DNA from 4 places in the Alkalihalobacillus phoenicis genome. Region 1 is predicted to be linked to each of the others. Evidence: riboswitches for the same ligand, from Rfam matches in the RefSeq annotation. Region 1 holds a riboswitch; each other region holds the start of a gene.
What was found. A riboswitch is a leader RNA that binds a small molecule or an ion and turns the genes downstream of it on or off. The one in region 1 is predicted to bind S-adenosylmethionine.
Positions count from the first base shown of each region.

Region 2: linked by a shared signal. The riboswitch ahead of AA0017_RS11640 (homoserine dehydrogenase) and the one ahead of AA0017_RS06580 (2,3-diketo-5-methylthiopentyl-1-phosphate enolase) in region 1 are both predicted to bind S-adenosylmethionine.
Region 3: linked by a shared signal. The riboswitch ahead of AA0017_RS19825 (methionine ABC transporter ATP-binding protein) and the one ahead of AA0017_RS06580 (2,3-diketo-5-methylthiopentyl-1-phosphate enolase) in region 1 are both predicted to bind S-adenosylmethionine.
Region 4: linked by a shared signal. The riboswitch ahead of AA0017_RS00795 (methionine ABC transporter ATP-binding protein) and the one ahead of AA0017_RS06580 (2,3-diketo-5-methylthiopentyl-1-phosphate enolase) in region 1 are both predicted to bind S-adenosylmethionine.

Region 1 covers NZ_CP154853.1:1,387,833-1,390,034, forward strand. The annotation lists gene mtnK (S-methyl-5-thioribose kinase) at 1-608, opposite strand, end outside; SAM riboswitch class I at 689-791, opposite strand; SAM riboswitch class I at 1,088-1,191, shown strand; gene AA0017_RS06580 (2,3-diketo-5-methylthiopentyl-1-phosphate enolase) at 1,298-2,202, shown strand, end outside.
Region 2 covers NZ_CP154853.1:2,421,192-2,423,393, forward strand. The annotation lists gene AA0017_RS11640 (homoserine dehydrogenase) at 1-1,153, opposite strand, end outside; SAM riboswitch class I at 1,232-1,347, opposite strand; gene aspS (aspartate--tRNA ligase) at 1,415-2,202, opposite strand, start outside.
Region 3 covers NZ_CP154853.1:4,208,194-4,210,395, reverse strand. The annotation lists gene AA0017_RS19830 (malate:quinone oxidoreductase) at 1-265, opposite strand, end outside; SAM riboswitch class I at 607-716, shown strand; gene AA0017_RS19825 (methionine ABC transporter ATP-binding protein) at 904-1,929, shown strand; gene AA0017_RS19820 (methionine ABC transporter permease) at 1,919-2,202, shown strand, end outside.
Region 4 covers NZ_CP154853.1:180,057-182,258, forward strand. The annotation lists gene gcvH (glycine cleavage system protein GcvH) at 1-235, shown strand, start outside; gene AA0017_RS00790 (YusG family protein) at 626-862, shown strand; SAM riboswitch class I at 1,004-1,118, shown strand; gene AA0017_RS00795 (methionine ABC transporter ATP-binding protein) at 1,254-2,202, shown strand, end outside.

The DNA.
Region 1 (2,202 bases):
TGCACTTGAGGTGCTAAATGTTCCTCAAAATTATTCGTTTCGCTATCGAAATAAGGGTCAGTGAATACAAGATCTTCTGTTATTTTACATAACTCAGGATTCGAATAAGTAACGGCAAATTTTTTCGTTTCTTGTTGATTTAAACCAAATGTTGAAGTTGTAAAAAGGGTATGTGCTAAGTATGTACCAATATGTTGGGCTACAAGGGGATATTTATTTCCTTGAATTAATCCTGTTCTTAAAATCGTTAATTCACTTAAATCCTCCATTACGGTCAGCGCTAACTCTTCATCGGTATGAAAGACTGTTGGAACTAATTCGGGTACGACTTTTGCGGCTTCTTTTAAGGCTGATGCTTCAATTCGTGCACGGTCAAGTGTAAGTGGCCAACTTTCTCCAACAACTTTTGCGTATGGGAGGGCCTGCTTGATAATAAATGAACGTCCTATTGTTTGACTGATAATATGGAAAACATAGTTTAAATTTCCGTCTCCGATTTCGGAAACAACTGTCTCTTCATCCGTTTTAATAAGACCAAGATTGATTAAATAAGACACGGCTGTTTCCGTATTTAATTCTTCATATTGTTTTTTCGTTTGAACGGTCATTACGCATTGCTCCTTTAATAAATAATAAAAACCTCTTTCTGATTGACAGAAAGAGGTGAATAGGTGTGAGACATTCGCCTCTCTTATCTACCAGACAATGTCTGTTGGATGTAGCACCGTGCCAATAAGGTCGGTTGCTGCGGTGTCATCGGGCCAATTCCCTCTACCTACTCAGGATAAGAGTGATTTTATTGAATTTTCAAAAGATATAGAAAAGAATTCTTAAAAATAACTATAATCGATTTAGATAGATAACGTCAAGTTCTTTTTTACACATAAAAAGGTCTAAGTTGAACACCAGAGCTTGGTCACTTACTAAGTTAACTTGATAAGAATAGTAAATGATAAACGAAGGCAAAAAAATAAATTTTTGAATAAAAAATAATATTAAAAAAAGATTGACAATTTGGTGGGGCTACTGGCATTATATAGAACAAGGAATTTATATTTCAGACTAAAATGGTCAGATAATCAAATATCTCTTATCAAGAGCAGGTGGAGGGATGAGCCCTATGAAACCCGGCAACCGGTTTATAACAAACACGGTGCTAATTCTTACAGTCATTAGATTGATAGATGAGAGAGTGAATGTACGATTCACCTCTCCCTATATATATGGAGAGGTTTTTTGAATGATTTGCGACTTAAAGAAGCTCGAATTAGGAGAATAAGAGAGAGGGAAATGTTAAATGAGTCATGTAACAGCGACATACCTAATAAATGGAACAAAGGAACAGCTAGAGAAAAAAGCAGAAGGAATTGCATTAGGGTTAACCGTTGGCTCTTGGACGAACTTACCGAGTGTTGAAAAAGAGCAATTAAAGGCTCATAAAGGTTATGTTGAACGAGTGAAGGAGTTACCCGATAATAAGGGTCTTATTACGATAACTTATCCTAGTGCGAACTTCAGTGCCGATTTACCAGCTATATTAACAACAACTTTTGGCAAACTTTCATTAGATGGTCAAGTCAAATTAATCGATTTAGATTTTTCACCTGAATTAAAAACCTATTTTCCCGGTCCGAGATATGGGATTGAAGGTGTTCGTGAAATTGTTGATGTTCAAAATCGTCCTCTTTTAATGAGTATTTTTAAAGCGGCCATAGGTCGTTCCTTAGATTCTTTACATGAACAAATGCTCGTCCAAGCTCTTGGAGGAGTTGATTTTGTTAAAGATGATGAGATTTTATTTGAAAATGAGTTAACACCATTAGTCGAAAGAGTTCCAGTCGGATTGGCGGCCATAACGGAAGCGGCTGCAGCAACTGGTCATCGTCCCCTTTATGCGGTTAATCTAACGGGAAGAACGTTTGAATTAAAGGAAAGAGCCAAAGAGGCAGTTGATCTCGGGGCCCCTGCGTTATTATTTAATGTCTTTGCTTATGGATTAGACGTTTTACAATCATTACGAGAAGATCCAGATATCGATGTCCCAATATTGGCACATCCAGCTGTCAGTGGAGCGATGACTGCATCTACGAATTATGGATTTTCTTATTCCTTATTATTAGGGAAGTTATTAAGAATGGCAGGAGCGGATTTAGTCCTCTTTCCATCCCCATACGGTAGTGTTGCCTTAGATAAAGGAGAAAC
Region 2 (2,202 bases), 1.0 Mb from region 1:
GAACCGACTCATGTTTGAATTCAGGTTGCCCTGTCACGATAACTGTCTCTCCATCTGGACTTTTTTCTCTGTAAATAATTTTAGCTTCTGGATGGAGTAACTCCTCGATTTGAAGGTCAGTCGGATTAGAATTAAAAACAAGTGATGTACTATCTTCTCTAACCTCTAATACAGGAGAGCCATTCCAGCCGCTTCTATGTCCTCGAAAATCGGTATGAAAAAGAAAATCCTCAATCATGCTATTTGCCGTGGCTTCCTTTCCAGCACCTGGTCCAGTAAAGGTTAATTCCCCAATTGTTGGCCCTTGTACTTTAACTGCGTTAGTCACCCCAGAAATTTTTGAAAACGCCTCTTCTTCTGTAAAAAAAACAGGAGCTACTTCGGCCTTTATTTCACCCGAAAACAACGTTGCTTCCCCGACTATTTTTAATGTTAAACCAAGCCGTTCCGCTAATTCTATTTGCCAATCTTTCATCTCATCCATTCCTCTTCTTGTCACATTCTCACGGTTGATCCAAAACCCGAAACAACATTTTGCTAAAATTCGAATTTTATATGAAGCATCATACCCTTCTATATCATCGGTCGGGTCACTTTCAGCGTAACCAAGCTCTTGAGCCGCCTTTAGTGCCTCTGCAAAGGACAAGCCTTTTTCTTTCATTTCTGTCAAAATATAATTCGTTGTCCCGTTCAAGATTCCACTCACTTTTGTGACAAGTGTCGTTGTTAGTAATCCTTTTATCACATTAATAATTGGAATTCCTCCTGCAACAGCGGCTTCATAACCGTAATAAGTCTGATTTCGTGTCGCAATATCTTCTAAAAGTTCCCCGTATTCAGCTACAAGTTGTTTATTCGCGGTAATCACAGGTGTCCCTTTTTCTAAAAAATATTCCGTATAGGAGAAGGCCGGTTCAAGTCCACCAATCGCTTCAAAAATAATGTCATAATCACATTTTTGGCAAAATTCAGTCCAATCATTTGTTATCACTGTGGCATGTTCATTCTCTACGTACTGATTTCTATTTTTAATCAAAATTCCTTCGATTGTAATCTCCTGACCAAATTTTGCTTGTAGTTGTTCTCTTGTCGCCTCAATTCGGTCTGCAACTCCTTTTCCTACTGTGCCAAAACCAATTAACCCTATTTTCATCTTCCTGGCCCCTCTCTCACAAATACTCGCTTAATAAGTAAAAAAACCTTTCCAATAAGGAAAGGTTTTTTTGGCCTTTTCTTATCTTTCAGAATGACTAGCATCCTGCTGAATGTAGCACCTTTATTTGCTTGGCACGCAAATAGGTTGCCGGGCTTCTTCGGGTCAGTCCCCTCCGCCACTCTAGATAAGTTTAATTGTCGTTTTAAAGTTATTACGATTATAAAGGAAAAGAATTTAGTTTGTCAATCCAATTTTTCCCTAAAGTACCTTTTCCGTTTTTTTCGCAATCACAGATAAATTTAGATCAAGTAACTGCTCAAGACTTACATGACTTGGAGCATTTGTTAATAAGTCACTTGCACTAGCTGTTTTCGGGAAGGCAATCGTATCACGTAAATTATGACGCCCTGCAAGCAGCATAACAAATCGGTCTAACCCAAGAGCAATTCCACCATGTGGAGGTGTTCCATATTCAAACGCTTCTAATAAGAATCCGAACTCTTCTTTTGCCCCTTCTGGTGTAAACCCAAGAGCATTAAACATTTTTTCTTGGACATCACGTTGATAAATACGTTGTGAACCTCCACCTAACTCATAACCATTCAATACTAAATCATAAGCATCGGCACGGACATTTGCTGGGTCTGTCGCAAGCAATTCCATGTCTTCTTTTTTCGGGCTTGTGAACGGATGGTGAAGTGCAACAAAACGTTTCGCATCTTCATCAAATTCAACAAGTGGGAAGTCGACTACCCATAGGAAGTTGTATTTTGATTCATCAATTAAGTTAAACTGCTTACCAAATTTTAAACGAAGTGCACCTAAACTATCGAACACAACTTGTTTTTTATCTGCCCCAAAAAATAATAAATCGCCGACTTTCGCATTCATCGTTTCCATTAATGCTGAAGTCTGTTCATCCGTAAAGAATTTAGCAATTGGTCCTTTTAATCCTTCTTCTTCTACTTTTAACCAAGCAAGACCTTTTGCTCCATATTGTTTAACAAAGTCCGTTAAAGCATCAATTTCTTTACGCGAAAACTTAT
Region 3 (2,202 bases), 2.1 Mb from region 1:
GAAACTGTTCATTAATTTTTATCGCTTTGCTAATGTCGACAGATCCATCCGGATTTTCACTCGTGTAATTAAGCTCACACAGTGCTGCATGCCCTGTTCCTGCATTATTCCATTCATTAGAGCTTTCCTCTCCTGCGTTTGAAAGCTTCTCAAATACTGTTATTTTCCAATCCGGTACTAATTCTTTCAGAAGTATCCCCAAAGTCGCACTCATGACTCCGGCACCAATTAATATAACGTCCGTTGTATTTTGTTTGTTCGTCATGTTTTCCTTCCTTATACGTTAAAATTCGCAGAAAGAATGTAAAACACTAGGTGTCCCACATCATTTCTAGATTAATTACCTAATCATATTGTATCACTATTGTTAGAAATTTAAAATATTTCTTGCGTTTTTACACAGAGTAAAAGTTTGTAAATACAGAAGTAATATGCGGTATGTTTATTATATATTTTCAATACATGGGAACAAACCCATAGCCAAATGAGAAAAATGGCTTAGTCTATATCATCGTCATCTTATTTTTAAATTTTTGTTGACTTTTTCACACAATCCCTCTAAGATAAAAATTAATTCTTGTAACAATTGAATAGCTATACATCATTTTCTTATCAAGAGAGATCGAGGGAAAGGCCCTATGACGTCTCGGCAACAGATTCTATATTAGAAAACTGTGCCAACTCCTACAAATGCTTAGGCATTTGAAAGATGAGAAAAAGATCGTTTCTTTTTATAGAATCCTTCTTTTTCTTATTTTTTGAGAAAAGGAGGGATTTTTTTGTTGGGTATTTTTATTAGGTGTTGTTATAAAATAGGTTGTTCATTTTCGAATCTAGTTTAGAAAGTTCGATGGATGCATCATTGTCTACAAAGAATTGAAGAACTCTTCAGGAGGTCAACACATGATTGAATTTATTGATGTTTCCAAGACTTTTATTCTCGGAAAACGAGAAGTCCATGCCGTTAAGAATGTTTCCCTATCGATTAACAAAGGGGAAATCTTCGGAATTATTGGCTTCAGCGGAGCAGGAAAAAGCACACTACTTCGCTTAGTAAACATGCTTGAACGTCCCACTTCTGGCACTGTTTTTATCCAAGATATAGATGTCAGTAAGCTATCTTCTAAGGACTTACGAACAAGACGACGTAATATTGGGATGATTTTTCAAAACTTTAACTTATTTAACTCACGTACAGTAGCTGGGAACATTGCCTACCCATTGAAATTGGCTGGTGTTCCCAAAAAAGAAGTCAATGAACGTGTAACAGAATTATTGAATTTTGTTGGACTTGCCGATAAAGCAAAAGATTTCCCCGATCAACTGTCGGGCGGACAAAAACAACGAGTCGGTATCGCAAGAGCTCTTGCCACTTCACCAGATATTCTTATCTGTGATGAAGCAACTTCTGCACTCGATCCAGAAACGACTGCTGAGATTTTAAAGTTGTTAAAAAAAGTAAACCGAGATTTTGGGATCACGATTTTATTAATCACCCATGAAATGCATGTTATCCAATCGATTTGTGACAAAGTAGCGATTATGGAAAACGGAGAAGTCATTGAAGCTGGAAGTGTGTTTGATACGTTCACTGATCCACAACATCCAACAACCCAGCGATTCATTCAATCGGTTCAACAAGACTTACCATCTAAAACTATTTTAGAAAAGTGGCGAACACGAGGTGGTGGGAAATTGTATCGAATCATCTTTAAAGGAGATGTTTCCAATGAGCCCGTTCTATCAACAGTTACTAAAGAACACGGTGTTGATTTTAATATCGTCTACGGTTCAGTGCGAGAGCTACAAGAAAAGCTGTTTGGAAACTTAATCATCTCCTTTATTGGAGAACAGACAGCGATTCAAAACGTATTAAATACACTAAAATCTATCGTGGAACTTGAGGAGGTAACAGAACATGAATGTTGATTGGACCACTTTTTGGCCCCGAATATTAGAAGGTACTGGGGAAACACTCATCATGGTCATCGCCACTCTCATTTTTGGCTCCATCATTGGAATCACGTTTGGACTGCTTCTCTTTGTCACGAGAGAAAATAATATTTTAGAAAATAAAATCGTCTTTCAAGTATTAAATATCATCATTAATATTATTCGCCCCATTCCATTTATCATCTTCTTAGTTGCCATCTCGCAACTTACTAGACTAGTAATGGGGACGACAATCGGAACGGCAGCAGC
Region 4 (2,202 bases), 1.2 Mb from region 1:
TGAAGCGGACGAGCCATTCGGTAGCGTAGAATCCGTAAAAACAGTTTCTGAACTATATGCACCTGTAAGTGGAAAAGTAGTAGAAGTAAACGAAGACTTAGATGATTCTCCAGAGTTCGTAAACGAATCTCCATATGAAAAAGCATGGATGATCGTTGTAGAACCATCTGATAAGTCTGAGATTGAAAACTTAATGTCTGCAGAGCAATACGAAGAAATGATTAGTGAAGACTAATTAATAATAAGAGCAAAAGGCACTGAAGCTAAGGGATAAGCTTTGGTGCTTTTTTTGATGGTTTAGATACGTTAAGTGGACTTGGCCGGGATGATGTGAAATTAAAGCATAGGAACGCCGACCAAGGAGGCTCCCGGTTCACCCGCAGAACGCGTAGGGTATGGAGCTGGCGGAGTATAGCTAACTAATGTTGCCATTTTTCAGTGGTCTCAGCAATTTGGCCGGTGATGATATGTAATTAAGCATGACGAACCCCGCCTACCTACTTACAATCACTTTTTATACAAGCAAATGATCAACTTAACCCACAATCACCCCTGTTTCCCACAAATCTAACAGTATCAAGCTTAGCAGGAAGGTTAATTTAAGAGTGAGGAGGGGGAACAGAAAATGAATTTAGATAAAGTGGATGTGACGAACAAAATAATCGGTAAATATGAAGAGGGGCAATTAAATCTTTATATGGGTGAGATAAAAATTGGGATGGTGACAGAAACAGATGATGGTCTCAAGCGGAAAATGAGAGAAGGTTTCGTTTTTGAAAATGATAAAATATACCATTTCGAAAATGCTCATCCAGAACAAATAAAAGCTTATGTAGAAAACTGTGATGGCGGTTGGTGCTAAATAACAATAAAAAAGACGGAAAATAATGAATTATAAGACTAAACCGATTATAAAGGTCAGACTACTTGTGTAAAAAAGGTTGACAACAAAATTATGAGCGTGTTACGATAAGTCAAACAAAAATGAACATAACATTTATAGCTCTTATCGAGAGAGGTGGAGGGACTGGCCCGATGAAACCCGGCAACCGTAAAACGAATGATTTCGTTTTCGCGGTGCTAAATCCTGCAAAGCAAATTGCTTTGAAAGATGAGATTAAGGTTAAAGCCTTCTTTTCATCTGGATTGGTGAGAAGAAGGTTTTTTTGCACTTTTAAATTCAGATAATGTATAAATGTTCAGACCTATATTTGGGTAAAGAATAGAGAAGTTGTCAGGAGGCAAGAAACAACGTGATTAATTTAAGTGACATCCAAAAGATTTTTTTTACAAAGGATGGTCCAGTACATGCGGTTGATGGAATTAATCTTCAAATAAATGAAGGCGAGATTTTTGGCATTATCGGGTATAGTGGTGCTGGTAAAAGTACGCTTATTCGGATGTTAAATATGCTTGAAAGACCAACGAGTGGTGAAGTTGTCGTAGCGGGTAAATCATTGTCAAAGCTTTCAAAACCTCAGTTAAGAAAAGCCAGACAAGAAATAGGGATGATTTTTCAACATTTTAACTTACTATGGTCCCGCACCGTTTTTGATAATATTGCTTTTCCATTGGAGATTGCTGGAGTCCCAAAAAAGGAACGAGAAGAACGAGTTAAAGAGTTAATATCACTTGTTGGACTTGAAGGTCGTGGTGGGAGTTATCCGTCACAGCTAAGTGGGGGACAAAAACAAAGGGTCGGAATTGCACGAGCACTTGCAAATAATCCCAAGGTTTTATTATGTGATGAAGCAACATCAGCTCTTGACCCAAAAACGACCGACTCCATTTTAGAATTGCTTGTTGATATTAATCAAAAGTTAGGTTTGACCGTTATTTTGATTACTCATGAAATGCATGTGATTCGCAAAATTTGTCATCAAGTTGCCGTCATGGAGGCAGGGAAAATTGTGGAACAAGGACCTGTCCTTGATGTCTTCCGCAAACCAGTGCAAGATATGACGAAGGAATTTGTCAAACAAATAACTGAACCTGAAGAAACGATGGAGTCACTCGAACATTGGCTACAGCAAGGGATAGATGGTGAGGTCGTTAAGCTTACATTTGTTGGGGAAGGGGCAGAGCGCCCACTGATAACTGAGCTGATTCGCAAATATCAAGTTGATGTGAATATATTGCAAGGTAAAATTTCGAAAACTAGAGAAAGCTCATACGGGACTCTTTTTATCCATTTAACAGGTG